2 regions of the Dysosmobacter sp. HCP28S3_G4 genome follow, and region 2 is predicted to be linked to the other one. Evidence: riboswitches for the same ligand, from Rfam matches in the RefSeq annotation. Region 2 holds a riboswitch; the other holds the start of a gene.
What was found. Region 2 has a riboswitch for FMN ahead of ribD (bifunctional diaminohydroxyphosphoribosylaminopyrimidine deaminase/5-amino-6-(5-phosphoribosylamino)uracil reductase RibD). Riboswitches for the same ligand answer to the same signal wherever they lie in the genome.
Positions count from the first base shown of each region.

Region 1 (12,547 bases), on a different contig from region 2:
GAAGCCGTGGACCTGCTCCGGCAGCAGGCCCAGTCCGTCCCACGCACCGTTTTCATCCTCATTGGACGCCAGCCACGCCGCCTTGCACAACGGGTCCACCGGGTCGCTCATGACGATGAACAGCCCCCGGTAATCCGCCGCCCGGGCCTGCCGGGCGTAGTGGGCCACGATGGACCGGTTGGCCTCGAACTGGGCCATCCGCACGTCTTTTACGCCGCTGCCCACGGCGGGGATGGACTTGGTGGCGATGAACACGAACACGTCGCACTCAAACAGGTGGTCCAGGTCCACGGCCACCACCTCCGGGAAGGCATCGTAGTCCCACGGGGCGGAGATCTGGCTCATCTCCGCCACCCACCGCCGGACGGTGCTCTCATTGAGGTCGCAGATGCCGATGGTGCCGATGCAGTCGCCGCCCGCCAGCTTCAGGGCGGTGAGCAGGGTGCTGCCCACGTCGCCCACCGCCAGAATGTGGACCCGCTTTTTGCCGGTGCGGGGGCGGCAGAAGGTCAGGGCCTCCCGCCATCTGGGATGGCGGACGTTGACGGCGGACAGCCGCCGCTCACCGATGGCCCGCAGCACGTCCTCCGGCAGCTCCGGTGCGGGGTTGGGGATGCGGCCGGGGTCCAGCGCCCGGAGATCGTCTGTCTCCGCCGCCAGCTGCCGGGGATCGGAGACGCAGAACAGGGCGCGGCCGTCCGACGGGTCCCGGCTGACCAGGAACCGCTGCGGCGTCTCCGCCGGGGCGTCCGCGTGGGAAAGGGGCAGGTCCGGCAGCAGGGAGGCAGCCGTGGTATCATCAAGGGAATAGCAGTACATGGGTGATCTCTCCTTCAGGCAAAGAAAATCGTTTCAGGACAGGGCGGGCCGGCCGTCGTCCCGGCGGTACAGCACGCCGTCCTCTGCGTAAAAGACGGGGTTCTCCGCGTCACAGACATAGCGGTAGGACACGTGATACCGGGCCACGGCGGCGCCGGTGCCCACGGCCACAGTGTCATAGCCCGTGTCCGCCGCGTGGATCTCCGTGACGGACTTCCCCAGCTCCACGGTGAACACCAGCTCCTCCGCAAGGGGTATGTCCGGACTGGGCTCCAGGGTGGAGCGGTACGCTTCCGGCAGGGTCACGCCGAACCGGACGGGCACGCCCCGGCCATAGTATCCTCCCAGGGCGGTGACGGCCACTCCGTCCACGCTGTCCGGGACGGTGACGGTCATGTGGTCCGGGTCGCCGTCCCAGAGCCAGCTTCCGGCAAAGGCCCGACGGCTGAGGCTGTTGACATAATATTCCTGGGCACCCTCCGTCACCGGCCCGTGATAGAGCATGGCGGCGTCCCGGAGGACGAACAGTCCCGCGGCTGCCAGAGCCAGCAGGAGCAGCAGGACGGGGAGGAGGGTTCGTTTCGCTTTCATGGCGGCGGCTCCTTTCCGGACCGGTCCGGTCACAGGCGCTTGGCGGGATGGGCCTTATTCCAGCACGTTCCGCATCCGCAGCAGGGCCTGGAGGTCGTTGTCCAGGCACAGCGAGGCGGGCAGGTTGGGGTCGTAGGCCAGACAGTTGCCCTTGTCCGGGGACAGCGGCAGGATGACGGCCTCGTTCAGCCGGGACAGGGTCAGGTTCCGGGCGAACCGCTCCCGGTAGGCGGTCTCCAGAGAGGCCAGAATGTCCCGGGAGTTCTCAATGCAGGCCCGGGAGAACCGGAACACGGTCTGGTGGCTGCACTCCTTGTAAAAGTTGGGGAAGGCGTAGGGCAGGATCAGGTTGACGGCGGGGGTCAGGCCGGGCACCGAGGGCTTGGCGCCGCTGACGGTGTCGCCGCCGATGAAGGGATACATGGTGGACTCGATGAACCAGGCCCGCAGGTTGGGGATGAAGTAGACGCAGTCGGCGGCGATGTTCCGGTCCGCCATCAGGTCCCGGCCCCGGGCGGACATGACGCCCACCAGCACCCGGTCGATGGGCACGTCGTACCGGCGGAGCATGGGGTCCAGCACCTGGAAGCGGTTGCTGGAGTGGAGCAGATCGTCCACCAGGATCACGGGGCGGCGGAAGGACTTGATGGTGCGGATCTGGCTCTCCAGAGGGGCGTAGCCGGGGAAGGCCTCGATGGTGAAGGAGCGCAGGTCCGGGGCGAAGACCTTGTCGGTGTGGATGGTCTTGGTGACGGTGTTGGGGATGGCGTTGCCCCGGAGGATCTTGCCGAAGGGGACGCACATCTTGGGGCCCAGCACCCGGGGATGGGTGGGCTCCGCCGGGACGCCGTTGATCTCCACGATCTTCCGCACCAGCCGGTGGTAGATGACCTCCGCGTTGAGGGACAGCACCAGCCCGCCGGGATACAGCTCCGTGATGGCGGCCTGGAACTTCACGTGGGCCTTCCGGACGGCGGCCAGCACATTGCGGTCGGAGGCGAAGGGCTCCTTCAGGGTGGTGGGGATGTTCTGGATGACGGCCACCGGCGCCCGCATGTCCACCAGCATCAGGGGACGGTCCCCCGGCTCGGCGGGCACCGGCAGGAAGCCGGTGCGGCGCATCAGATCGTCCACCTCGGCGGGAGAGGACTCCCGGGGAGCGTAGACGGCGTAGCAGCAGTCGTCGGACAGGGCCTGCACCAGGGCGTCGGTCAGCAGCAGCTGGGGCACGTCATAGTTTCCGCCGGGATGGGGCTGGGCATACAGACCCGTCAGCAGGCACACCCGTCCGGCGGAGTGGGCCCGGATGTAGTTGGCCTGCCGGGCGTCGCCCAGGGCGCTGTACAGTCCCACGGTGTTCACCACCCGCATGGACAGCACGCCCAGGATGCGGCCACGGCCGGTGCGGTCCCGGAGGATCATCAGGGCGTCCCGGGGGTCCAGCTTCACCCGGCGGCCGATGGCCGCCAGGAACTCCTCCAGCTCCCGGACCAGTCCCTCGCCGGGATGGGCGGCGTAGGAGAAGTCCAAAGCGCCCACCCGCATGAGCTGCTTGTACTGGGGCTCCCGGAGGTACAGACTGTTGCGGTAGATGAAGTCCTGCACGCTGGGGTCGATGAGGTTGGAGATATCCCGGCCCAGGTCGATGTTCTCCCGGATGCGGGTGGAGCTGATGTCCTCCAGATGGGTGGGCAGCTGGAGCTGCAGCACCTTGCCCCGGATGCGGGTCAGGTCCGCCTCGATCTCATGGCCGTCGTTGTCGCTGGCCCGGCGGAAGACGATGTGGTTCATGTTCTGGACGGAGCCGGGGGAGGGGGGCGCCTTGTAGGACGAGGCGTTGGCCACCACGTCGGAGCCCACAGCCAGATACAGCTCCCGTCCGGCGAAGACCTCCCGCAGGCGATTCAGGTCGCCGGGATTGGCCAGGTTCACGGGGATGTCGTGGGGGAACAGGTACACGTCGAACTCGTCGGCGATGGACATGCTGACCAGCTGGCGGCGGATGAGGCTGGGCTGGGCCTTCTTAGACCAGGAGAACTCGTCGATGGCCAGATACACCTCGAAGCCCAGGTCCCGGATGTTCTGGACGATGCCCTTGTGGGACAGGGAGAAGGGGTCGAAGGTGCCGGGGAAGAAGGCGGCCTTGTGAGGGATGGTGAACTGGAAGGGACCGCTCTCGATCCGGTGGAGGACGATGAAGCGGTAGATGTGGGACAGGGCGGCGGCGGTGTAGAAGAAGATCAGATCCCCCTCGTCGCCCTCCTGAATGAGGCACAGCACCTTCTTGGCGGTGAGGGTGAACAGGCTGGTCTTCTCCACGTAGGACAGGGTCTGGGAGGCGTACAGCCCCTCGCCAAGGATCCGCAGGGCCTCCTGGCGCACCGGCTCCCGATAGGACGCCAGGCCCCGCAGCAGCAGGCCCATCAGCTGGCGGCGGCGGGCCTCCAGCACGTCCTCCTCCTCATGGAACCGGCCGCCGTACACCGCGTAGTACTCCAGCATGGAGCCGATGGTGCTGAGGGCGGCGGCCACCACGCTGTCGCTGGGGGAGGACAGCAGGGACTGCATCTGGGCGATGACCTCGTCCAGCTCCCGGGGGGTCAGCCACAGGGCGAACCGGCCCAGGTACTCCGGAATGTACTTGGACATCTCCGACTGGCCGGTCTCCAACGACTTGGACAGCTCCACGGCGATCTCGTTCCGCCGGTCCGGCGTCAGGGACGGCGCCAGCGCCAGCAGGGACCCGCCGGCCAGACGCCGCACCACCACGTGCTCGCTGACCTTCATCAGATTGGAGAAGTGGGTGGCGATGTGGAGGACGTTGGGGTTGATGCCCCGCTCCACCTGATCCAGCAGGTATTCCACGCCCACGGCCTTCAGCACCCAGTGGGTGGCGGTCTTCAGGTTGTCAAGAAAGACGTTGCTGACCACGTCCGGGTCTGCCAGCTCCCGCTCCTGGGCGGAGACGTCGGAGCCCAGGGCGCGGCCCAGCTGGACCTGGAGGAACAGCAGCGGCGCGGAGGACTGGCAGTCTGCCGCCAGCACGTCGCCGGCAATGCGCTGCCGCAGCACCTCGTCCCCCGGCCGGACGGCCAGCAGGTGGAGAAACAGCCGCAGGGCGGCCGCCCGCTCCGGCAGTCCCCCGGTGCGGAGCCAGTAGGAGGCGAAGTCCGCCAGGGTCAGCACTGTGGCCTCGTCGCAGCGGCTGGCGGGGAAGCTGACCACCGTATCCAGCAGGGCGAAGGCGGTGTCCACGTCCACCTGGGCGGGGTCGGTGTAGTGGCGCAGCAGCTCCGCGGCGAACCGGGAGACGTCGGCGTCGGAGCAGTTCTCCAGCAGGGCGTCCACCACCAGCTTGGCGGTGTAGCGGATCTTGCTGGTCTGGGCAGGGGTCAGCAGCCCGTCGGGGCGGATGAGCTTCTCCAGATACTCCGCCCAACGCTGGAAGGGCCGGTCGTCCTCCGGGTCCGGGGCGGACCCCGCGGGCAGCTCCTTCTTGTAGCCGGAGTGATACCCCGCCAGAATGCGGCCGATGAGGGTGGCGGACTGACGGCGCATGTCGCCGTCGGGATTCATCAGTAGCTCGTACAGGAAGTCCAGGGTCTGGTCCTTCTGGGAGGAGGACAGATAGGTGAAATACTCCTCGAACACGGACACGTAGGCCCGCAGGCGGCCCAGGTCCTTCTCGCTGTGGGCGGCCTCCAGAATGCTGGCGAACAGCTGGTCATGGGTCAGACTGTGCATCAGCCGGATGTTGTGGTCCACGGCGGTGCGCCGCAGGGCCGACACCACCTCGTCGGGGGTCAGCAGGGCGGCGTCCTTCCGGGGCAGGGGCGGCGTGTCGTTGCCGTGCAGCGTCACGTCCACGCCGAAGGACAGCAGGTACTCCTCAAAGTCGTGGAGCTTGGAGTAGACGAAGCGGTAGCGGCGGCGCTTGGCGTCGTCCACGTTGTCCAGCTTGGCCAGGATCACGTCGAAGGCCTCCGCCAGGGAGTAGATGCGGGCGATCTCGTTGCCGCTCTCGTCCCGGGACTGCTTCACCCGGAAGTCGGCGTACACCAGGATCAGCGACTCGGCGGACAGGTTCTCGATCTCCAGATCCCAGACGGAGTGGTTGGCGGCGATGTGGCCGATGGTGTTCAGGTCCCGCTGGGAGAACCACTGGTTGGTGTAGTGGTAGTGGAGATAGGGCACCCGCTCACCGGCCTTGCATCCGAACTTGCCGATGTCGTGGCCGGCGGCGGCGCCGCTCATCAGGGCCAGATCCACCAGTCCGCCGGCGGCCTCGAAGGCCCGGGCTACGGTCATGGACACGTGGTGGACGCCTGCGATGTGCTCCAGGGTGCGGAAGGGCGTCACCTCCCGGCCCAGGCGCAGCAGCTCGTAGACGTGTTCCTCCCGGAAGCGGGTCAGGAAGCGGCGGTACTCCTCCGCCACGAAGCTGCGGCGGATCTCCTCCTCCGTGCAGAAGGCGAAATCGTACTGGGGGTCGAAGGGCAGGTCCCGCCGCTCCATGTCCAGCAGTACCCGCAGCACCTGCAAAAAGCACAGCGCGGCGTCGGTCTGGGCGGCGGAGTGCTTCCGGTCCAGCTCCGGATACAGCAGCGACACCGCCGTGTGATAGGCGAAGGGCAGCCAGCCCTCCTCCGGCTCCGGCGCGGCGGCGGACAGCATGGGGCGGCACAGCTCCAGCACCTGGCCGCAGGTCAGCCGCTGCCGGATGGGCAGCAGGGGCCGCAGGGCGGCGTTCCAGTTCACCTGCTCCAGCAGGCGGCGGGCGTCCGCCTGGTTCATCCGCAGACGCCGGAGGAAGCCCGGCTCCTGAAAGGCCCGTTCCAGCGCGGCGCTGGCATCCAGGGCGGCATCGTGTTCCATCAGCATAAAAAAACCTCCATCGGCGGACGGCGGATACAGCGATCCACGGGCCGTCCCGGCCGCTCATAGCATGGGTCATATAAGTGAATGATAGCATAAACCGACGGGATAGGAAAGAGAAATCCACAAAATGACCGCCGTTTTTTTCCAGTTCCCCGTTGACCTGCACAAAGAGGCGCCGCCGGGGGAGCTGTTCTTTTCCGGCGGGATGTGCTATACTACTGTCTGCCGGACCGGCCGCGGCCGGTGAGTCCGGTATGCAGAGAGAGGGGACCGTCCGTGAGACAATCAAGAGAGAACGGAAGGAGCCGGAAATGGCTCCGGCGGCTGCCGGCGCTGATGATCCTGGCGGTGCTGGCGCCGCTGGGCATCTTCTGGCTGGGCTTCCGCGTCTATTACAACGAATTTTACAGCGCCGCCGTGGCGGACGTCCACATCCCCGGCCTGGCGGAGAACTTCGTGCCCCAGGGACTGGAGGCCTGCGGCGGCGGAGAGTTCCTCATCAGCGGCTATATCTCCACCACCGGCGTCTCCCGGCTGTACTATATCAAGGCCAACAGCGCGGCCCGGCTGATCCGGGTGGTGGACAGGGACGGAAAGCCCCTGGTGAGCCACTCCGGCGGCATCTGCACCAACGGGCCCTTCACCTATCTGGCGGGCAGCGGCGGGAACTGCTACGTCCTGCCCTCGGCGGACATTTTCGACAGCGCCTCCTATGAGGCCAACGTGCTGGGGGTGCTGAAGACGGACAACGCCGCCTCCTTCTGCTATCTGACGGAGGACCATCTGCTGGTGGGGGAGTATGAGTACGGCCGGTTCAAAACCGAGGAGTCCCACCACATCACCACCCCCGCCGGGGACCGCAACACGGCGGTGCTGCTGTCCTATCCCTTGAACGGCGAGGCGGAGTTCGGCGTGGAGCCGGAGCCGGATCGGGCCTACTCCATCCCGGAACGGGTCCAGGGCACCTGTGTCACCGGCGACGGACGCATCGTCCTGTCGGCCTCCAGCTTCCGCAACAGCTCCCAGTTGTTTTTCCACGACCGGAAGACCGTGGTGCAAAGCCCCCACGGCATCTACTGGAACGACGGAACCCCCATCCCCATCTACTATCTGGACACCGGCAGCTGCGTGGACGTCCTCCATCTGCCGCCCTACTCCGAGGAGACGGTGTACGACGGCGGCCAGCTGTACGTGCTGTTCGAGTCCGCCGCCAACCGCTTCCGGTTCGGTAAGCTCATGGGCGGACAGTACCTCTACCGGATGCGTCTGCCCGAATGGGAGCGGGACGCCGGAGTAGACGCCCCATAAGTAAGCGCAGAACGCCCGCCGCGATCACGCGGCGGGCGTTAACGCTTTAGAAAAACTCCGTAGGTAATTTTCGACAGCCTTCACAAATCCTCGCTTTTCTGCCCGCGCCGCGGGCCGAAAAGCTGCCGCTGCGCGGCGCAAACGCCTGCTGACACAGGCTTTTTGCAGGCATTCAATCCAACACGAGGGGGCTCCCGCCCCCTCGTACTCCCCCTGCAAAAAAGGACCCTTTTCCTTCAGACAGGGTTTTTCGACAAGCAGAACGCCCGCCGCGATCACGCGGCGGGCGTTTTCTCAGTCGTAGAACCCATCCGGGTGGTTGTCCTCGTCGAACAGGTGGTTGTAGGCCAGAATGCGGTAGGCTTCGTACAGCGTCCGGGCCTCCTCCAGCAGATCGTCCTCCCTGTCGGTGACGGTGCCGTCCGGCAGCATGAAGCCGATGGTGGTGGCCACCGGCAGTTGGGACATCATCTCCCAGTGGAGCTTCTGGTAGTCCGTCAGCTCCAGCCCCGCCAGATAGGCGGTGAGGGTGCCCAGATAGTTGGCGGAGATGGTCAGGTCCTCCGCTTCCGGAATGTCGTAGTTGGCCCAGATGAAGAAGGGCACCGCGTACTCCTGGAAGACCTCCTCCGTGGTGCGGTCGTCCAGATTCTTGCCGTACACCGCCTTGTAGAAGTCGCTGCCCAGAGGCGGCTGATGGTCGCCGAAGAACACCACCATGGTCCGTTCGTCGCTGGCACTGTAGTGCTCGATCAGCTCCCGGATGGCGTTGTCGCTCTCCTTCGCCAGGGACAGGTACTGGGCCACGGCGCTGGAGGAGGCGCCGTCAGGGGCCGCCGCCTCCACGGAGCGGTCCAGATTGTTCCAGCCCTGGGCGTAGCCGCTGTGGTTCTGCATGGTGACGTTGAACAGGAAGGCGGGGCCCTCGGTCTCATCGGTCCAGCGATAGAGCTGCTCATAGTCGCTGGAGTCGCTGACGTACTTCCGGATGAGCCGGGGATTCTCCACGTCCTCCTGGTAGAACTGCCGGTCAAAGCCCATCCAGGGGTACACGGAGGTCCGGTTCCAGCCGGAGGACAGATAGGGGTGGAAGGCGATGGCGTGATAGTCCAGCTTCTTCAGCTGGGACACCAGGGAGGGCATCCCGTCGTAGCAGTACAGTTGATAGGCCACGGTGGAGGAGGGCAGGAAGGCCAGGGAGTCCCCGGTGAGGAACTCGAACTCCACGTTGGCGGTGCCGCCGCCGGTGACGGGGGAGATCATGGTGCCCTTGACGGTGTTCTCCGTCAGGCTGTGGAAGAAGGGCAGGGGGTCCTCCGTCAGCTCCAGATTGGGGAAGGCGGCGGCCATGTCCGCAAAGGACTCGTTCATGATCACCACCAGATTCTCCGGCAGCTCCAGTCCGCTGGAGACAGCGGGCTGCTGATCGATCTCATTCGCCAGCTCCTGTGCCCGCTCCGCCGAGTAGTCCTCCGGGGCGGAGACGAAGCTGTACCGCAGGGCGGTCATGAAGTTCAGCAGGAAGCCGTTGGCCTGGGTCTTCCACTGCTGGGCGTAGATGCCGATGGTGGGCAGCAGGGGCGTGCAGAAGAACACGTATAAGTACACGGCGATGGCCGCCCAGGAGGCGATGGCCGCCGGGAGCCGCAGCTTCTGCCGTCCCTTGGGGTGGAATACCAGCTGGCCCAGGAGCAGCAGCACCCAGTACCCCGCCAGGATGCCGGCGGCGATCCAGACGTTTTTGTCCGGCGTGTAGTCGAAGTTCCCGGCCACGTTGGCGGCGGTGCCGATGCTGAACAGGTCGCAGGGGAAGATGATGCGCCCCCGGAAGGTCAGCACATAGTGGTTGGCCAGGGCAAACAGGAAGCAGGCCGCGGAGGCGGTCCAGGCGGCCAGACCCTTCCGGCCCAGCACCAGCCGGAACAGCCAGAAGATCAGATAGTACCACATCAGGTTCAGGGCCACCTGTTCCGTAGTCAGGGAGTGGAAGGGGTCGTTGTTGTTCAGGTACTCCACCATGAGATAGGTGAGCCAGGGGCCGATGACGAACACCGCCCGGGCGGCGTTCTCCCGGTGCAGCAGGAAGGCCTGCAGCCGCCGGAACCGGGGCGAACGGGGCGCCTCCGTCTCCTGGGAGACGCCCTCCGATGCTTCGGCGGGGGCGTCCGATACGTGGGTATCTGTGACGGGGGCGTCCGGCACGGCGCCGCCGGTCTCCTCCGGGAATTCAATTGTGGGGGCAGTACCGGTGGTCAGCAGTTCCGGTTCCATACTTCATAGCTCCTCTCTGGGGGATATTGGAAAATCAAAAGGGAAAAAACGGCAGACGCCGCAGCGCCTGCCGTACATATGGTTCCTCTTACTTGTGCAGAAGGGGGGACAGGGGCTTGTAGATCAGGAAGCACAGCGCCACATCCAGCATCCCCTTGCAAAAGGTGAAGGGCATGTTGAAGATGACGAGGCACTTGATGAGACTGTCGGCGGAGGGCAGGATGGCCTGGTACATACCGATGATGGCGTCCAGGGGCAGGCCGTAGCACACCACATAGGCGGGATAGACCAGGAAGTAGTTCAGGGGCACGGAGAGCACGGCCATGAGGACGGCGCCCGCCACGGAGCCGATGAGGGCGGTCTTCCGGGACTTCTTCCACTGATAGATCATACCGGCGGAGAAGGCGAACACGGAGCCCATCAGGAAGTTGAACAGCTCGCCCACATAGGCGGAGGAGGTGCCCTTGATGAGGATGTGTAGCAGGTTCTTCAGGAACGTGACGGTGACGCCGTAGACGGGGCCCAGGGAGAAGGCCGCCAGCAGCTCCGGCAGATCGGAGATGTCCAGCTTCACGAAGGACGGGATCAGCGCCGGGATGGGGAACTCAATGAACATCAGGGCGAAGGCCACCGCGGACAGCATGGCTGTGACGGTGAGCTTGTGGGTGCGGGACATGGCGCTGGTGCGGCTTGCGGCGCGGACGGTGGGATCGGACATAATAAAACACTCCTTTTTACTGTCTGAAAACACCCTGGATACTTTGCGGGATCTCCAAGGTGAATCAACAGCAAAGGAGCGCACCAACGGCGCGCGGCTCCGCCGCACTCATCTTCTTCCATCCAGACTTCGGCACCGGAAAGGCCGTTACTGTCGGTCCCGGAGTTTCACCGGGTCAGCGGACGCGCCGAAGGACGCGCCGGTCGCGGACTGTACCGCCGGTGGGGAGTCGCACCCCGCCCTGAAGACAAAGAATTCAGTTGTTTTCTGACGGTAGTATACGACAGGATCATCGAAATTGCAACCCCCAAAATAAGCCTTTACAGGCAGAAACAGATGTTCTATAATAAAAGGCAAAAAGGGGGACGGCGCCGCGGCGGACCGTCCCGGAGGAAGGGGGGGACCCGCCGTGCGGGGAAGACCGTCGTCGTGCAGCTTCACCGGCCACCGGCCCGGCAAGCTGCCCTGGAGATACAATGAGCGGGACCCCCGGTGCGTGGACCTGAAGCGCCGCATCCGGGACGCCGTGGACACCGCCTATCAGGAGGGCTACCGCCATTTCCTCTGCGGTATGGCCCAGGGCTGCGACCTCTATTTCTGCGAGTGTGTCCTGGCCCTCCGGGCCCGGCATCCGGACGTGACGGTGGAGGCGGCCATCCCCTGCCCCACCCAGGCGGCGGAGTGGCCGGAGGCGGAGCAGGTCCGCTACCGGACGCTGGTGCGGGCCTGCGATTACGAGACCATGGTGTCCGATCACTACACCCGGGACTGTATGCAGCGGCGGAACCGGTATCTGGTGGACCATGCGTCTCTGCTCATCGCCGTGTGCGACGGCACGGCGGGGGGCACCCGGTACACCGTGGAATACGCCCTGCGGCAGCGGGTGAACGTGGTGGACCTGCCGGTGGTGGTGACGGCGGTGAAAAAAAATCCGGAGCGCCGGGAACTTTTCTGATTCTCCGTCCGTCTGTATCTCCAGAACATGAAACAAAAGGAGAAACCCATGAAAAAAAGATGGATGACACTGATGCTGGCCCTGGCCCTGGCGGCCGCCCTGACGGCCTGCGGCGAAAAGGACGGCGCCGCGTCCTCCGGCCCGGACGTCTCTGTCCCCGCGGCGGGAGACGTATCCCTTCCGGCGGAGAGCGACGAGGAGACGGCGGAGCCGGAAGACCAGCAGCCCGAGGGTGAACAGAGCGAAAACCAACAGCCTGCGGACCAGCAGCCCGCCGCCCCGTCCCAGCCGGAGAGCAAGCCCGCGGAGAAGCCCGCCTCCACGCCGGACAAAAAGCCGGACAATGGCAGCGGCCAGTCCGGCTCCTCCAACGGCGGCAGTTCCTCCTCCGGCGGTACGGAGACGGCCCAGTCCGTGGATCTGGCGGCGTTCTATGAGACCGTCAGCGCCGGGGACAACTTCCCGGCCATGGCCGCCCTCACCGGCGACACCCTGGACGCCCTGTATCCCGGCCTGAACGACCTGAAGCCCAGGCAGTGCCTGGTGTACACCCCCATGATCTCCGCCGTGGGGGCGGAGATCGCCCTGGTGGAGACGGCCTCCGCCGGCGACGTCCAGACGGTGAAGGACATCTTCCAGTCCCGGATCGACTACCAGATCGAACAGGGGGCTTTCTATCCCGCCACGGTGGAGGCGTGGAAGAACAGCACGCAGATCGTCTCCAACGGGAACTATGTGATGCTGGTGTGCATGAACGGCGGCTGCGACGGCATCGTCAGCAGCTTCAACGCCCTGTTCGCGTAAACATTCTCCATGAAACGGCAAGGACCGTCCTGCCTGATGGCGGGACGGTCTTTGATTTTCCGGACACCGGGGCTCATCGCTTGTCGCCGGGCTTGAAGATCAGGGCCATCACCACGCCGAACACCACGGCGGCGGCGATGCCCCCGGCGGTGGCGGTGAGCCCGCCGGTGAAGACACCCAGCCAGCCCTTCTCCGCCACGGCC
Region 1 covers NZ_JBQHUP010000018.1:31,368-43,914, forward strand. Annotated here, with positions in the region: gene ACTNBU_RS06170 (lactate dehydrogenase) at 1-819, opposite strand, end outside; gene ACTNBU_RS06175 (hypothetical protein) at 853-1,410, opposite strand; gene ACTNBU_RS06180 (nicotinate-nicotinamide nucleotide adenylyltransferase) at 1,465-6,291, opposite strand; gene ACTNBU_RS06185 (hypothetical protein) at 6,565-7,596, shown strand; gene ACTNBU_RS06190 (LTA synthase family protein) at 7,891-9,867, opposite strand; gene ACTNBU_RS06195 (Gx transporter family protein) at 9,956-10,585, opposite strand; FMN riboswitch at 10,692-10,838, opposite strand; gene ACTNBU_RS06200 (SLOG family protein) at 10,995-11,540, shown strand; gene ACTNBU_RS06205 (DUF4358 domain-containing protein) at 11,589-12,344, shown strand; gene spoVAE (stage V sporulation protein AE) at 12,418-12,547, opposite strand, start outside.
Region 1: another riboswitch for FMN. It lies ahead of ACTNBU_RS06195 (Gx transporter family protein); the one in region 2 lies ahead of ribD (bifunctional diaminohydroxyphosphoribosylaminopyrimidine deaminase/5-amino-6-(5-phosphoribosylamino)uracil reductase RibD).

Region 2 (17,623 bases):
GCTTCTTCCGGTGCAGCAGCGGTAGACCCGCATCAGCATGGCCACCGCCTGTTCCCGGGTGGCGGTCTGATCCGGAGAGAACGTAGTGGCGCTGGTCCCGCCGGAGATCCCCAGATAGTAGGCCATGGTCAGATATCCCTTGTTGGAATCCACATCCGTAAAGGGGCAGGACAGACCCTGATCCAGACCGGCCATGGAAGTATAGCCCAGGGCGCGGATCAGCGTGACGGCCATTTCCTCCCGGGTGATGGGATCATTGGGCCGGAACCTGTCGCTCTGCAAAGTCACCGCGCCGTTGGCGCAGGCGGTCTCCACGGCGCTGTAGTACCAGGCGCCGGTGTCCTGGACGTCGGTAAAGGTGCCCTCCGCCGGGCGCACGGTCTCCCAGCCGAACAGGCGGCACAGGATCACGGTGAACGCCGCCCGGGTCATGGGATGTCCCAGTCCGAAGGTGTCCGCCGTCTCGCCCTGGACCAGTCCCGCCTCCACCGCCTGAGCGATATCGGACGCGGCCCAGTATCCGGCGGGTACGTCGCGGAATTTCAGGGACACAGCCCCGGACGGCGTCACCGCCAGAGTGCTCACCAGCGCACATACCAGCAGGCCGGCAAGCCAGTGTTTCAGTTTGCTCATGGGTATCCTCCTCGTCGGTAAAAGCGGCCGGCAGTCTCTGCCGAAGCCGCATATTTCCGGGATTTGAAAAACTTCCCTCCGGGTATTCTAGCAGAGAATGCCCATTTCGTCAAAGGGAAGCCGTCGTTTTTTGCCGCAGAACGCCCGTTTGCATGCCATTTTTTTAATTTTTTGGCAATGTTTGAAGAAATAAAATTTTTTTCTTGACTTTCACGCGGTGTCTGCTATAATAATAACGCTGTCCCGTTGAGACAGTGCAAGTGAATAGATACTTGAGCAGCTATGGAGAAGTCGCCTAGTTGGTCGAGGGCGCATGATTGGAAATCATGTAGGCCCCTAAAGGGTCTCGAGGGTTCGAATCCCTCCTTCTCCGCCAGAGAAAAACCGTGTAACCGTAATGGTTACACGGTTTTTCTTTTTTCCACCATCCCCAGCTCCGAGGCCAGCAGATCTATGACCTGCCGCGCAAAAACGGCCGGCAGCACAAGCCGCCGGCCGAAAATCGGATGATCTTGCTCTCTTTTCCTGGCAGGGAACGGTCCGCATTCGCCGGAACCGCTCTTTGGACGCAGATCACAGTTTGAAGTCTTCTCCGCTCAGCTTCGTCAGTTCGCTGAAGATGGCGATATTGCCCACCAGCGCACGCTCCATAAAGTCAATGCGGCACATGTCCACAGGCCGGTGGCAGTAATACTCCTGCATGGGAGAGTAACCGATGGCGGCCACACCGTGGCGGCCGCAAATCATGGCCAAATCGGTGCCGAAATCCCAATAGGAATAGGACACGGGCTCGCCGATTCCGGCCAGGCCCTTGGCCGCGGCGGCCACAAAGGGATGATCCTCCGCAATGCGCCAGCCCTCCTTGATGTTGGGCAGCGCCACTTCCTTGCCGGTATAGGTGGTCCTGGGCACCGTGGACACCTTGACGGCGGCGCGGAAGTCCGGGTCCTCGGCGTGGAGCCGGTCAATGATCTCCTGGATCTCCCGGACGGCGTCCTCCGGCGTCTCAGTGGGCACCAGGCGGCGGTCATAGGTGATGCTGCATCGGTCCGGCACGATGCACATGGCGCCGGGGGTGCAGCTGATGATGGTCAGGGCAATGCTGGACTTGCCCAGCTTCTCGTCCACCTGGAACTCCTCGGCGTACCGCTTTTCCACGGCGTCAATGAGCTTCATGGCCTTGTTGACGGCGTTGACGCCCAGCCAGGGCGTGCTGCCGTGACTGGTGACGCCGGAGACCTCCACGTTCAGCTCCACACGGCCGCGGTGGCCGCAGTAGATCTTCAGAGAAGTGGCCTCGCAGGACACCACACCGTCCACCGTCAGGCCGCGGGCCGGCAGAGTCTCCTCGTACAGGCCCACCATGCCGATCTGCTCGGCAGGCTCCTCCATGACCACGGCGGAGACCATGTAGTTGCCCTTGAAGCGGTAGCCCTCCTTCTTCAGCCGGGCCAGGATGGCGCCGCTGTAGATCTGGCAGGCAAGGCCGCTCTTGGTGTCGGCGGCGGCGCGGCCATGGATGACCTCCGCTTTCTCCAGTGCGGTACCGGCCTCGTTGTAGATTTCCGCCACGTCGATGACGCCGCCGTATGGCTCGTAGCCGCCCCACTCGGAGGGATCGCCCACATCCACATGGTCCAGGTGTCCGTTATACATAATGGTGGGGCCGTCCTCGGTCCCGCGCACGATGCCCACGATATTGCCCCAGTCATCCCGGAAGGCCTCGTCATAGCCCAGCTTCTGCAGCTCAGACAGGAAAATCTCAGAGACTGCGCCCTCCTGTCCGGACAGTGAGGGGCACCGGATGGCGCGCTGGGCCAGGTCCAGCAGGGCCGGTTTCATTTCAGCAGCCAGTTCTTTTACACGTTTGATCATACGTATCCAATCCCTTTCATTGTAGATTTCCGCAGAGAGATCTGATGTTATCGCAGGCGTTGCCGCTCTGGTCTCGCAGCTCTTTGAGAAACTCTTTAATACATTTTGTATTTATTAATACTTAGACTATAACACAGATCCGAAAATATGCAAGTGGCAGTCTTCCAAAATTTCCGGTGTTTTTCCAGAAAATCTGTGGTTTCAGCCAGTTTCCCTCTGACCGCCATGCATCTTGACACCGTCTGTACGCCATGCTATATTGTATTAAAACGCACATTATGTTTTATGCATAACATTCACTGTGGTACGCTCAAATATACTAATATAGAAAGAGGCAAGTGATCATGGGAAAACGAACGGAATTCCTGTATATGTCTGAGCCGGATGTCATTTCCGCCGGTGTCCTGGACGCCCCGAAATGCATCAACAACGCAGAGGAGGTCTTCCGGCTGCTGGCCCAGGGAGATTATCTGATGGGCGGCAGCAACCACAACAACCACGGCATGTATATCGTCTTTCCCAAGGAGACGCCTTTCCCCAACATGCCGGTGGCAGGCCCTGACCGGCGGTTCGTGGCAATGCCCGCCTATCTGGGCGGGCGGTTCGATATCTGCGGTCAGAAGTGGTACGGCTCCAACGCCGCCAACAAGAAGCACGGCCTGCCCCGTTCCGTCCTGATGGTGACGCTGAACGATAAGGAGACCGGCGAGCCCCTCTGCTTCATGAGCGCCAACCTGATCTCCGCCGCCCGCACGGGCGCCGTGCCGGCGGTGGGCGCCCGGTATCTGGCCCGGAAGGACGCGGAGGTGCTGACCTGCGTGGGCTGCGGTGCCATCGGCAAGGCCTGCATGGAGGCCATCATCACCGAGCTGCCGAATCTGAAAAAGGTCCTCTGCAACAACCACTCTCCGGAGCGGGCCGTCTCCATGGCCAATTACATCACCAGGACCTACGGCATTGAGGCCGAGGCGGAAAGCGATCTGGAGAAAGCCGTCCGTGCGGCGGACGTGATCTCCGTGGCCGCCTCCCGCACCGCGCCGCTGCACTTCCGCCGGGAGTGGGTAAAACCGGGATGTACCATTCTGGCCTCCGGCCCGCTGCAGTGCAACGAGTCCCTCTGGATGGATATGGACATCGTCTACGACCACATCGGCCTGCACCACGCCTACGTGGAAGACGCCATCCAGTCCGGGGACAAGGACGATTATTACAGCGGCGTCATCGGCGGCCCCATCTACCGGCTGATCGACGCCGGACGCAAGCCCGCGCTGGATGACTCCCTTAGCATCGGAAAGATCATCCTTGGCCAGCAGCAGGGCCGGACCAGCGACGATCAGATCATCTGCTTCATCGCCTGCGGCATGGCGGTCTTTGATCTGGGCCTGGGCTACGACCTGTATCACACGGCGCTGGAAAAAGGCATCGGCACCAAGCTGCTGCTGTGGGACAGCCCCAGCCAGTGTGAGGAATGAGCGCGCCGGTCTGAGCGACTGGAAACGCGTTTTCCGAGATCAATGGAGGAGAGAGTCTATGCAGACGAAGATCAAAAACCGAGAGGCCCTGCTCTCCCACGGCGATGTGGAGAGCAGGCGCATCGTGCTGGATATCGCGGAGAAAACCCTGCAGCATCTGGACGCCTGTGAGCGGATCAAAAGCATCGCCCATATGGAGGGGGACGTGCTCTGCGTCGGTCCCCGGAGGTGGGATCTTTCCAAGAAGCGCCATGTCTATCTCATCGGCGCCGGAAAGGCCTGCAACCACATGGCCATGGCCATCGACGAGATCCTGGGGGACCATCTGACCCGGGGCATTGCCATCGTGAAGTTTTCCGAACCCACGGACGTGTTCCGCCGGACAGACGTCTTCGTGGGCGGCCATCCCCTGCCCAACGAGGAGGGCCTGCGGGCCTGCCGGGAGATCCTGAAGCTGGTGGACAGCGCCGGGCCGGAGGATCTGTTCATCGTGGTCATCAGCGGCGGAAGCTCCGCGCTGATGAGCTGTCCCATCGAGGGCATCAGTCTCCAGGATGAGATCGACACCACCGATGTGATGCTGAAATCCGGCGCCAGCATTTACGAGATCAACGCCATTCGCCGCCACATCTCCGCCATGAACGGCGGCATGCTGGCCAAGCGCATCCGGGACCGGGGCGCGGAGCTGATCGGCTTCGGCATCAGCGACGCCGTGGGCACCCCGGCCACCGGCGACATCAGCCAGCCCTATCAGAACTACAAGGGCACGCCCATGGGTCCGGATCAGACCACGCTGGACGATGCCCGCCGGGTCATCCGGGACTACGGCGTGGCAGACCGTCTGCCCAAAACCGTAGTGGACTATCTGATGAACGCGGGCCCGGAGGGCGAGACCCCCAAGGCCTTCCCGGAGAATACGTACTTTCTGCTGAACAGCCTGCCGGACTCCTGTCTGGCAGCCAAGCAGGCGGCGGAGGAAATGGGCCTGCCCGCCGTGATCCTCTCCTCCTTTGTGGAGGGCGAGAGCAGAGACGTGGGCACGATGATGGCCTCCATCGCCAGGGAGATCCAGAACTACGGCAATCCCGTCTGCGCGCCCTGCGTGCTGCTGGCCTCCGGCGAAGCCACCACCCAGATCCTGGACAACGCCAGCATCACCGGCCACGGCGGGCCGGGTCAGGAACTGACCATGAGCTTTGCCATCTCCGCCGAAAAGGCCCCCGGCTGCGCGCTGCTGTCCATCGACTCCGAGGGCAGCGACGGTACAACGCCCGTGGCCGGCGGCATCACGGACTCCACCAGCTACGGCACGGCGCAGAAGAAGGGCGTCGACGTCTTCGCCGCCCTCCGGGGCCACGCCTGCTATGAGGCGCTGGAGGCCATGGGCGACACGGTGTTCACCGGGAACACCGGCACCAACCTGTGCGACCTGAACATTCTGTACGTCCCGGCCATCCCCGGCAGGCCGGCCGTCAGACCCGGCGCCCGCATCAAGTCCGTCCACGCCCGGCAACTCATCGACTGCAAGTGCCGCCCCATGGTGGAGGTGGACGTGGTCACGGAGGACGGCTCCACCGGTACCGGCGCCGCGCCCACCGGCAGCAGCGTGGGCATGTACGAGTCCTGCGTCCTGCGGGACGGCGATCCCGCCGAGTACAACGGCCTCAGCGTCCACAGAGCCGTCGACAATGTCAACAGAATTATCGCGCCGCGGCTCATCGGCCGGGATGTGACGGACCAGAAGGCTTTGGATCAGATCATGATCGATCTGGACGGCACGCCGGACAAGCACATTCTGGGCGGCAACGCCATCTATTCCGTCTCCATCGCCCTCTACCGGGCGGCGGCAGCGGTGGAGCGCCGTCCCCTGTACGACCGGATCGCGGACGGAAAGATCAAAACCGTCCCCATCCCCTCCTTCAACGTCATCAACGGCGGGCGGAACAACGGCATCGTCCAGGCCTTCAACGAGTTCATCGTCATGCCCTACCGGGCGGATGATATTGAGGAGGCGGTGGAGATCGCCGTCAAGGTCTTTCAGGAGCTGGGCTCCGTCATCCGGGAGTACACCGGAAAGCCTCCCGCCGTGGGTGGCTCCTATGGCTGGGTCGCCCCCTCCGAGGACCCGGAGGTCTGCCTGGATCTGATCCAGTCGGCCATCGACCGCTGCGGCTACACCGACAAATGCGCCTTCGCGCTGGACTGCGCCATCAGCGAGATGTACAGCAAGGAGACGAAGACCTACTATCTCAATGGCCGGCAGCGCACCTCCGACGAAATCATCGACTACGTGAAGGGGTTGACGGAGAAGTACAACTTCGTCTTCATCGAGGACATGCTGGACGAGGACGACTGGGAGGGCTGGGCAAAGGCCCACGCCGCCATTACCCGCACGTACCTTATCGCCGACGACTTCACTGTCTCCAACAAGGCGCGCATCACCCGCGCCGTGGAGAACGGCTGCATCGACGGCTTCATTCTGAAGCCCAACCAGGTAGGAACCATCAGCGAGGCGCTGGACGCCCATTACTACGCCCAGGCGCACGGCCTGTTCTCCATCACCTCCGGCCGCAGCGGCGGCGTGGTGGGCGACGTGGTCATGGACATGGCGGTGGGCCTGCAGATCCCGTTTATCAAGAACGGCTGTCCCCGCTCCGGCGAGCGCATCGACAAGCTGAACTTCCTGATGCGGGTCAAGGACGACTATCCCGGCTGCCACATGGCCAGGATCGACGACATCGTGAAGTTCTGATCAACAGTCCCCGCAGGAAAGCCGGGTGCTTTCCTGCGGGGCTGTCCTCTTCCGGTGGGACTCCGCGGGGTTGACTTTTTTTCACGGAACTAGTATGTTACAAGGAGTATCCCGCCGCGCATCCAACTTTTCGCAGCGGCAGAAAGGGGACGTCATATGAAATTTCTGGAGCGCCTTGCCCAAAACGCCCCGCTGTTCACCCGGTCTCAGCAGGCTATCGCCGCCTTTATGCAGAACAATGTGGAGGCCATCGCGTTCTCCACGCTGGAGACCCTCTCCCGCCAGATCGGCGTCTCCACCACCACCGTGATCCGGTTCTCCCGGGCCATCGGCTACAGCGGCTTTTCCGACATGCAGGCCGCTGTGCAGAACGAGATCCAGCAGAAGTCCTCTCTGCCGGAGCGGCTGGACAGCATCGGCCATGAGAGCAGCAACCAGCTGCTGAAGGACGCCTTTGAGATGGACCACGAGAACATCCGTCTGACGCTGGCCGCTCAGAAGGACGCGGATCTCAAGCAGGCGGTGGACTGGGTGTCCAACTCCGACTGTGTGTATATCCTGGGCATGCGCAGCAGCTTTTCCCTTGCCTACTACATGGCCTCCCGGCTGGGGGAGATCAAGAAAAACGTCCGGTTCATCCAGTCTACCGGCATGCTCTATCCGGAGGAGATCGTGGGCGCGGAGAGCGGAGACATCTGCATCGCCTATCTCTTTCCCCGCTACTCCAAGACGGCCACCAATATCCTGCGCTGGCTGCGGAGCCGGGGCGTGAAGGTGATCCTCATCACGTCCATGAACTACACCGCCGTGCAGTCCTGCGGAGATGTGATCCTCCCCTGCGCCATCCGCAGCGTCGCCTACAAGAATTCCCTGACGGCTCCCATCTGCCTGACCAACTATCTGGTGGCGGAATTTGCCCGTCAGAACTATGAGGAGTCCAAGGAAGTCCTCTCCCGCACGGAATCCGTCCTCAGCAGCGGATATTATCTGGGGCTGTGACCTCCGGCGGACGCCATGCGCCGCCGGTGTCCCGGCCCGCCCCCTCCATGCAGGCAAGATCCCCCGGCCCGTGACGCAGGTCACAGGCCGGGGGATCGTTTTCACATATTACAGTGCGGTGCCCCGGGTGGGACGCCGGAAGCGGCGCATGTCCGCGCCCTCCAGCTCCAGAAGGGCGATCTTGGCGTCCAGACCGCCGCCGAAGCCCGTCAGACTGCCGCCGGTCCCTACGCAGCGGTGGCAGGGGATCAGGATGCCGATGGGATTCCTGCCCACAGCTCCGCCCACCGCCCGGGCGGACTGCCGCCGTCCGGTGACCGTCTCCAGCCGTTGTGCGATGGCCCCATAGGTGATGGTCTCCCCCCAGGGCACGGTCTGAAGCTCCGCCCAGACTTGCCGCTGGAACGGTGTTCCGTCAGGGCGGAGCGGCGGCGCTTCGCCGGGATCCCGGCCCTGAAAATAGATCTCCAACCACCGGCGGGTCTCATCAAACACGGGCAGATCCTCCCGCCGTTCCGCCTCCCGGAAGCCCTCCGGCACATGGCGCCATTTGGGAAAGGTCAATCCCGTCAGTGCCTCGCCATCGGAGAGGAGGGACAGGTCGCCCAGCGGGCTGTCAACGATGGCCGTGTAATTCATGCGGCAGCTCCATCCGCGGGAACGGCATCTTCCGCCGGAAGCGTCCCGTCCTCCGGCTGGACCGCAGGCTCCGGCAGCGCGAACTGGGTCACCGCACCGGCAGAGGGTGCCGCGCTGGAAAGGCGCTCCACGGAGTTGGCTCCCTGCGCTACGCCGCCCGCGGAGGCGGCATAGCGGATCGTCACCTCATCGCCCACGTTCAGCAGGATGGCCAGGGGGATCCTGTCGGCGGTGAGCTGATAGAAGTCCTCGCCGCCCTCCAGCCGGACGAAATAGGACGTGGTACCGCTGATGACCGCGCTGCGGATCTCCGCGATGACGCCGGTGACCGTCAGCTGATCGCTGGGCTCCGCTTCCGCCTTGTCCTGGTCGATGAGCTTGTTCTCCGCCAGCGCCTGCCGGTAATTGGTCTCGCAGGCGGCCACGGTATTGCCGGTGGACACGATCTGATACTGCTGGACGTTGACCATGGCGTACATCTTCACCAGGCCCGCCGCGTCCTTCAGCGCCATGAAGTAGGTGGGCTGGTCTGCGATGTTCAGCAGCAGCGGGAAGGTGGCCACGTACTTCATCTGCTGGACCTGGCCTTCGGCGGATCGCTGGGCAGAGTCCTCGGTGGCGCCGGCCACGGAGTAGAAGTGGGTCTCCTTGGTCCGCTGGTTGCTCAGCAGGAAGCCGATGTTGGACTGGTCGCTGGTGACAGAGGTGACGCCGGTGTACATATATACGTCGTCGCCGATGGCGATATAGTTGTAGCCGTCGGTGGTCTGGGTCACGTCCCGCTGGCCCAGGATGGAGTTGATGAAGCCGTTTTTATAGAGGCCGTAGTAGTCGTACTGCTCCATGATCAGGTCCGCCACATACACCTGGTCCACCCAGGCGGGGACCTCCTCGTAGTATTCGCTCTCGCCGGTGATGGCGTTCACCAGCACGGCGCCCCTGATGTCCGTGCCGCCGAACAGGCCGATGGTCTTCACCAGCCGGGGACAGACCCACCAGGGCGTGCCCTCCTCGTCGATCTCAAACACAGGCTCGGCGAACATCATGGTGGGATAGGCGAACCGGATGTGCCGGTACAGGTTGCGGCCGAAGTGCTCGGCGGTGGTGTACTTCATGCCCTCCGGCAGACGCACCACCGTTACGTCCTGGGTCACCATGTCCACGATGAGATAGGCGGGCAGGCCGCCGGAACGGTTGGTGAACCACTTGACGATGTCCGCGTAGCCCAAAGATGTTACCCGGACCGGGCGGCCCTGATAGTTGATCTGGGTGTAGTTGTCCAGCACCTCGAACTGGGAGACCATGTCCGCCAGCTCACCCAGCTTCCGGGCCCCCAGACGGGCGGCGGAATCCCGGTCCAGCATGGGGATCTGGTCGAAGCTGATCTCGTCCACCTCGGCGGCGAAGTCGCCGGTCTCCACGGTCAGCAGCTTGCTGTAGCTGGAGGCCCGCAGTACCACCCAGGAGCTGATGGAGCCGATGGCGATGGCCGCGATCAGGGCGATGAACAGCAGGAAGGGCACGGTGCACTGCTTCCGGACGAAGTGGGCGTAGCCCTTGATGCCGTCTCCCTGGAAACCGGAGGTGATCACCGCGCAGACGCAATAAACCGCGCAGCACAGGAACACGAACATATAGAACTCCTCGGCGTGGAAGTTCAGGGCGGGCAGCTCCAGATAGAAGTAGACGGCGGCGAACACCAGCGTCACCGCCAGGTTGATGAGGGTCCGGGTGAAGGCGTTGCCGATGGCCTTCCGGGGCTTGCGGGGCTTTTTCTCCCGCTGGAACTGGCTGAAGTCCGGCTGGCCGCCGTCAGCGCCGGCGCCGCCGGGATTGAATCCGCCGAAATTGAATGTGAACGGCATGGGATATCTTCCTCCTTTGTGTGATGGCATGATGCTGTCTTTGTATATAGCATAGCGGAAATGTGTGAACAAATCAAGCCGCATATCCCGGAACCCGCCCGGAAAGAAAATCATTGACAGACGCCGCCGCGGCGTGTATACTTTGAGCAATTGAATCAGGATATCTTCAGGGCGGGGTGCGATTCCCCACCGGTGGTAAAGCCCACGAGCCGCAAGGCATGATTCGGTGCAACTCCGAAGCCGACAGTACAGTCTGGATGAAAGAAGATCCTCGACGCAGGGATGTCTTCCTGCGCGTTCTGTGTATGCTCTGAAATGCTCGTCATTTCAGGGTTTTCTTTTTTGACAGGACGCGCGGGCCCCTTTGCCGTTCCATCATGCCTTGAACCATCCGTTCAAGGCATTTTTTGTTGTCCGGAGGCAGACTATGACAGACGAGACCTATATGCGCCGGGCCATTGTTCTGGCGGAGCGGGGCGCGGGCTGGACGTCTCCCAATCCCATGGTGGGCGCCGTCATCGTGAAGGACGGCCGGATCATCGGCGAGGGCTGGCACCGGCGGTACGGCGAGGCCCACGCGGAGCGCAATGCCCTGCAAAGCTGCACGGAATCCCCGGTGGGGGCCGTGCTGTACGTCACCCTGGAGCCCTGCTGCCACCACGGGAAGCAGCCGCCCTGCACCGACGCCATTCTGGAGGCCGGCATCCGCCGGGTAGCCGTCGGCTCCGGCGATCCCAACCCCCTGGTGGTGGGAAAGGGTGTGGAGCTCCTGCGTTCCCACGGCGTGACGGTGGACACCGGCGTCCTGAAAGAGGAGTGCGACGCCCTGAACCCGGTGTTTTTCCACTTCATTCAGACGAAACGGCCCTATGTGGTGATAAAATACGCCATGACCATGGACGGAAAGATCGCCACCCGCACCGGGGACTCCCAATGGATCACCGGAGAGGCCGCCCGGCAGCGGGTCCATCAGGACCGGCACCGGTATTCTGCCATCATGGCGGGGGTGGGCACCGTACTGGCGGACGATCCCCTGCTGACCTGCCGGATGGAGGGCGGGAAAAACCCCGTCCGGATCATCTGCGACTCTCATCTGCGGACGCCGCCGGACAGCCGCGTCGTCCGCACCGCCCGGGAGGTCCCCACCATTCTGGCCGCCGCGGCCCCGCCGCCGGAGTGCCGGAAAGCGCTGGAGGACGCGGGCTGTCAGGTGTGGGACCTGCCGGGGCCGGAGGGCCGGGTGGACCTGAACGCCCTGATGGACCGGCTGGGGGCGCGGGGCATCGACAGCGTTCTGCTGGAGGGCGGCGGCGAACTGAACTGGGCGGCGCTGCACAGCGGCATCGTCCAAAAAGTGCAGGCCTACATCGCCCCCAAGCTATTCGGCGGCACGGCGGCTAAGTCCCCCATCGCGGGCCTGGGCGTGGAGACCCCCGCCCAGGCGGTGCGGCTGGTCCGCACCACCGTCACACAGATCGGGGAGGACTTTTTGCTGGAAAGCCAGGTGGAGACGGATGTTCACGGGGATCGTTGAGGAGATGGGCGTCATTCGGGCCATCCGGCGGGGCGCCCACTCGTCGGTGCTGTCCATCGGGGCGATGGCCATCCTGTCGGACCTGAAAATTGGCGACAGCGTGGCGGTGAACGGCGTCTGTCTCACCGCCACCGGAGCGGACAGCGGCGGCTTCACCGCCGACGTCATGCATGAGACGCTGGACCGCTCCTCTCTGGGGGCCCTGTCCGTGGGGAGCCGGGTGAATCTGGAGCGGGCCATGGCGGTGGACGGGCGCTTCGGCGGCCACATCGTCTCCGGCCACATCGACGGCACCGGCCGCATCACCGCCACCCGCCGGGACGACAACGCCGTTTGGTACACGGTGGAGGCTGCCCCGGCCCTGCTGCGGTACGTGGTGGAGAAGGGCTCCGTCACCATCGACGGCATCAGCCTGACGGTTGCCACCGTCACGGAGAGGAACTTCTCCGTGTCCGTCATCCCCCACACCGCCGCCGTCACCATTCTGGGGGAGAAACGGGCCGGCGACACGGTGAATCTGGAGACGGACATCATCGGCAAATATGTGGAAAAGCTGCTGCGGCCACAGCCGGAGACGCCGCCTCCCGGCGGCATCACCTGGGACTTTCTGGCGGAGAACGGTTTTTGATACAACCAAAGGAGGAACTGTCATATGGAACAGCAATACTGCACCGTGGAGGAGGCCCTGGAGGAGCTGCGGGCGGGCCGCATCATCATCTCCATCGACGATCCGGACCGGGAGAACGAGGGCGACATGATCTGCGCCGCCCAGTTCGCCACCACGGAGAACGTCAATTTCATGGCCACCCACGCCAAGGGCCTCATCTGCACGCCCATGAGCGAGGAGGTGGCCGCCCGGCTGGGGCTGGAGCAGATGGTGAAGGTCAACACGGACAACCACTGCACCGCCTTCACCGTGTCCATCGACCATGTGGACACCACCACCGGCATCTCGGCGGAGGAGCGGGGCTACACCTGCCGCAAGTGCGCGGACCCGTCCACCCGGCCGGAGGACCTGCGCCGTCCCGGCCACGTGTTCCCGCTGGTGGCCCGGTGGGGCGGCGTGCTGACCCGGAACGGCCACACGGAGGCCACGGTGGACCTGTGCCGTCTGGCGGGGCTGACCCAGTGCGGACTGTGCTGCGAGATCATGCGGGACGACGGAACCATGATGCGCACCACGGAGCTGCTGGGAAAGGCCCGGGAGTGGGGCATGAAGGTCATCACCATCAAGGCCCTGCAGGACTACTGCCGTCTCCACGACAAGCATGTGGTCCGGGAGGCCTGCGCCAAGCTGCCCACCCGCTGCGGGGAGTTCCGGATCTACGGCTACGTCAACGACCTCACCGGCGAGCATCACGTGGCGCTGGTGAAGGGCGACATCGGCGACGGACGGGACGTGCTGTGCCGGGTCCACTCCGAATGCCTCACCGGCGACGTGTTCGGCTCCCGCCGCTGCGACTGCGGCCAACAGCTCTCTGCCGCCATGCAGCAGATCCAGCAGGAGGGCCGGGGCGTTCTGCTGTACATGCGCCAGGAGGGCCGGGGCATCGGCCTGATCAACAAGCTGAAGGCCTACGAGCTCCAGGAGCGGGGCTTCGACACCGTGGACGCCAACGTCAGGCTGGGCTTCGCTCCGGACCTGCGGGAGTACTGGACCGGCGCCCAGATCCTCCGGGATCTGGGCATCCGGACCATGCGGCTCCTGACCAACAATCCCGACAAGGTCTATCAGCTGGCGGACTTCGGTCTGGAGATCACGGAGCGGGTGCCCATTCAGGTGGAGGCCAACGAGGACGACCTGTTCTATCTGCGGACGAAGCAGCGCCGCATGGGACATATTCTGAACTACTGATACTGTCATAATCAACACAAACAGGAGGAATGATTTATGAAACTCTACGAAGGCAAGCTGGTGGCGGAAGGCATCAAAGTGGGCATCGTCTGCGCCCGGTTCAACGAATTCATCGTCTCCAAGCTGCTGGGCGGCTGCGAGGACACGCTGCTGCGCCACGGCGTGCAGGCGGAGGATATCTCTGTAGCCTGGGTCCCCGGCGCCTTTGAGATCCCCCTCATCGCCTCCAAAATGGCGAAGAGTGGGAAGTACGACGCCGTCATCGCCCTGGGCGCCGTCATCCGTGGCAACACCTCTCATTATGACTACGTGTGCAGCGAGGTATCCAAGGGCATCGCCGCCGTGGCGCTGGAAAGCGGCATTCCCGTCATGTTCGGCGTTCTCACCACCGACACCATCGAGCAGGCCATTGAGCGGGCCGGCACCAAGGCGGGCAACAAGGGCGCCGAGTGCGCCCAGGGCGCCATTGAGATGGTGAACCTCATCCGGGCGCTGGACGCGTAAGGCATGGTCAACCTCCTCTTTGACTACGACGGGACCCTCCACGACAGCATGCACATCTATACCCCCGCCTTCCAGACGGCCTATGACCGGCTGGTCCGTCTGGGCTATGTGGAGGTCCGGCGCTGATCCGCGGACGAGGTGCGCCAATGGATCGGCCTGTCTCCCGGGGAGATGTGGGGACGCTTCCTGCCGGATCTGCCGTTGGCGGAGAAGCAGACCTCCGGCGCCCTCATCGGCGACCGGATGCTGGCGCTGATCCGGCAGGGGCAGGCCCAGCTGTACCCCGGCGTGCCGGAGGTCCTGGACAGCCTGCGGGACCGGGGATACCGGCTCCTGCTGCTCAGCAACTGTCCCGTGTCCTATCTGGAGGCCCACGCAGCGTTCTTTCACCTGGAGCGGTATTTCCATGGTCTCTTCTGCGGCGAGCAGTTCGGCTACCGGCCCAAGCATGAGATCTGCCGGGAGCTCCAGGCCCGGTATGGCGGCGGTTTTCTGGCCGTCGGCGACCGGCGGCAGGACATGGACATCGCCCGCCGGAACGGCCTGCCGTTCATCGGGTGCGCCTACGGCTACGCCGCCCCCGGCGAGCTGGACGGCGCAGACCGGCTCATCGAAAGCCCGGCGGAGCTTCCCGCTGCCCTGGCGGCTCTGACCGGCACATAAATAAACAGCAGGCACACGGCCCGGAAGGGGCTGTGTGCCTGCTGTCTGCCTATAAAATGTTGAACTTCCACCGGGAGAACGCCTGAAGCGCTGTCGGAGAGATCAGATATCGGAGACCCGGTTACGCCACGCCACCTCGGCGTCCAGTTCCTTCTTCAGCTTCTCGTTCTCGGCCACCAGCTCATCGTAATGACGGCTCTGCACGTAATACTTGACGAAGCTGAAGGTGGCCTCCTCGAACTCCTCCGGAGAATACTGGGGCAGCAGGGAGCCGTTGCTCCGTCTCAGGCCCTGGACGTTGATGACCACCAGGCGGCGATTCTTCTCAGAGAGCTGGATGATCTTCAAAGACTCGGGGATCTCCAGTTTCAGGTCGTACAGTTCATTCACACGCTCCAGCAGCTTCCGCTGTTCCGGCTTGGCAGAGACGACGACGCCGTATTTTTCAAACAGGCTCTTCAGATAATCAGCGGAAACGTCCTCTCTGGTGATGGTTCCCTTGCCGATTCCGGAAAGCATCGTGTTGGACAGGGAAAAGCCGATGTAGACCTCGTTGCCAGTATGCGGATAGCTCATGGTAATGTACCTCCCGATGTCTTCATAGATTTAGATGGCCGCCGCCCTCTATGAAGACATTATAGCACATCTTGCGTAAAAATCAACAAAAATTTACGTAAGTCAAATCTGCATATACGCAACGCAAATTAACTTATTCGCAGCACCCCGCCACCCGGCCGCGAACCCAGCGAAGCACCCGCAAGAGGCGCACCGCATCCGTAAGGTTTCAAAGCCGCCAACAGCTGCGCTGCGGATCGTGGCCGGAAGCGAGGAGCAGCAGAATGAGTGCGCGACGGCTGCGTCAACCAATAAAATACCGCCCCATACGCACCCCTCGCCACTCGGCCGCGAACCCAGCGCAGCGGATCGCGGCCGAAAGCGAAGAAACTTCCTGTCCGACTAAGAAGCCTCGCCGCAGGCGGGGATTCGTGTCAAACAGGAAGTTTCTGAGCTGGAGCAGGGTACGGGAGTCGAACCCGCCTCAGCGGCTTGGGAAGCCGCTGTACTACCGATGTACGAACCCTGCATATTTGATTTTTCACGCTGTGTTTTGCCAGCGGAACGTATTATAACAGAATCTTTTGGCATTTGCAACCCGAAATTTGTCGCCCGGCGCATGAATGGGCCAGCCCCTCTCATATACTGGCAGCAACGATGCAGCTTGGGAGGACCGTCTATGAAAAAGGTATTGGCATTTCTCTGTGCCGCAGTGCTGCTGTCCACCTCCGCCCGTGCCCTGGATGTGGACGCCCCCTCGGCGCTGCTGATGGAGAAGGAGACCGGCACGGTGCTGTTCAGCAAGGGGGAGCATGAGAAGCTGGAGCCTGCCAGCGTCACCAAGGTGATGACCATTCTGCTGACCATGGAGGCCATCGACGCCGGACAGCTGTCCTACGACACCGTCATCACCGCCTCCGCCCATGCCTGTTCCATGGGCGGCAGTCAGATCTGGCTGAAGGAGGGCGAGCAGCTGACGGTGGACGAGATGCTGAAGGCGGTGTGCGTGGTCTCCGCCAACGACTGCGCCGTGGCGCTGGGGGAACAGATCGCCGGCAGCGAGGAGTCCTTTGTGGAGCGGATGAACCAGCGGGCCAGGGAGCTGGGCATGAACGATACCACCTTTCAAAACGCCACTGGCCTTCCGGCGGCGGGCCACGTCACTTCCGCCTATGACATTGCCCTCATGAGCCGGGAGCTGATCCTGCACCATCCGGATATTCGGAAATACACCACCATCTGGATGGACACCCTGCGGAACGGCGCGTCCCAGCTGGTGAACACCAATAAGCTCATCCGCTTCTACGAGGGTGCCACCGGTTTGAAGACCGGCTCCACCGATGCCGCCAAATACTGTCTGTCCGCCACGGCGGAGCGGGACGGCATGGAGCTCATCGCCGTCATCATGAAGGACGCCACCTCCGCCCAGCGGTTCGAGGACGCCAAGGCGCTGCTGAACTACGGGTTTTCCACCTATTCCCTGGTGAACGTCACCGCCGACCAGGTGCTGGCGCCCATCCCGGTGTCTCTGGGCACCCAGGCCACGGTGCAGCCGGTGATCGAGCAGAAGTCCCTGCTGCTGGAAAAAGCCAAGGCCGGCACGCTGACCCGGGACGTCACGATGACGGATCATGTCCAGGCCCCCGTGTCCGCGGGCGACCCGCTGGGGACCCTGACGGTGTCCTCCGGCGAGGAAGTTCTGGCGGAGATCCCCATTCTTGTGGGAGAGGAGGTCCCCCGGATCACCTGGAGCCAGATGCTGCGGCGGCTGCTGCGGAGCGCCTTCCTGGCGGGGTGAGCCGTCCATCTGGAAAACCGCATCCAATTTCTGCAAGACTTTTACAAACGTCTCTTGTCTCCGGCGCCAAAGAATGGTATAATTGCACGAAAGAATCCCCTTCTTTCGGGGGGAGAGAGAAAGGAACGTCGATCTATTATGGTGAACGTCAAGCTGTTTCACATGAAGAAATTCATCCCCATGCCTTACGAGGAGGCCCTGGTGCCCCGCCTCCAGATCGCCCAGGAGAAGCTGCAGAACGCCACAGGCGCCGGCAGCGACTTTGTGGGCTGGGTCCATCTGCCCCGCGCTTTTGACCGGGCGGAATTCGCCCGCATCAAGCAGGCGGCGGCCAAGATCCAGGGGAACTCCAAGGCGCTGGTGGTCATCGGCATCGGCGGATCCTATCTGGGCGCCCGGGGCGTCATCGAGTGCCTTTGCTCTCCCAACTACAACCTGAAGAAGAAGTCCACCCCCAACGTCTACTTCGTGGGCAACGG
Region 2 covers NZ_JBQHUP010000013.1:22,093-39,715, forward strand. Annotated here, with positions in the region: gene ACTNBU_RS04890 (S-layer homology domain-containing protein) at 1-633, opposite strand, end outside; tRNA gene ACTNBU_RS04895 (tRNA-Ser) at 918-1,009, shown strand; gene ACTNBU_RS04900 (M20/M25/M40 family metallo-hydrolase) at 1,207-2,508, opposite strand; gene ACTNBU_RS04905 (tyramine oxidase subunit B) at 2,853-3,980, shown strand; gene eno (phosphopyruvate hydratase) at 4,039-6,732, shown strand; gene ACTNBU_RS04915 (MurR/RpiR family transcriptional regulator) at 6,889-7,731, shown strand; gene ACTNBU_RS04920 (methylated-DNA--[protein]-cysteine S-methyltransferase) at 7,840-8,370, opposite strand; gene ACTNBU_RS04925 (CvpA family protein) at 8,367-10,235, opposite strand; FMN riboswitch at 10,394-10,508, shown strand; gene ribD (bifunctional diaminohydroxyphosphoribosylaminopyrimidine deaminase/5-amino-6-(5-phosphoribosylamino)uracil reductase RibD) at 10,663-11,769, shown strand; gene ACTNBU_RS04935 (riboflavin synthase) at 11,750-12,397, shown strand; gene ACTNBU_RS04940 (bifunctional 3,4-dihydroxy-2-butanone-4-phosphate synthase/GTP cyclohydrolase II) at 12,422-13,624, shown strand; gene ribH (6,7-dimethyl-8-ribityllumazine synthase) at 13,661-14,128, shown strand; gene ACTNBU_RS04950 (hypothetical protein) at 14,132-14,254, shown strand; gene ACTNBU_RS04955 (HAD family hydrolase) at 14,267-14,791, shown strand; gene ACTNBU_RS04960 (hypothetical protein) at 14,894-15,367, opposite strand; tRNA gene ACTNBU_RS04965 (tRNA-Gly) at 15,802-15,875, opposite strand; gene ACTNBU_RS04970 (D-alanyl-D-alanine carboxypeptidase family protein) at 16,026-17,144, shown strand; gene ACTNBU_RS04975 (glucose-6-phosphate isomerase) at 17,283-17,623, shown strand, end outside.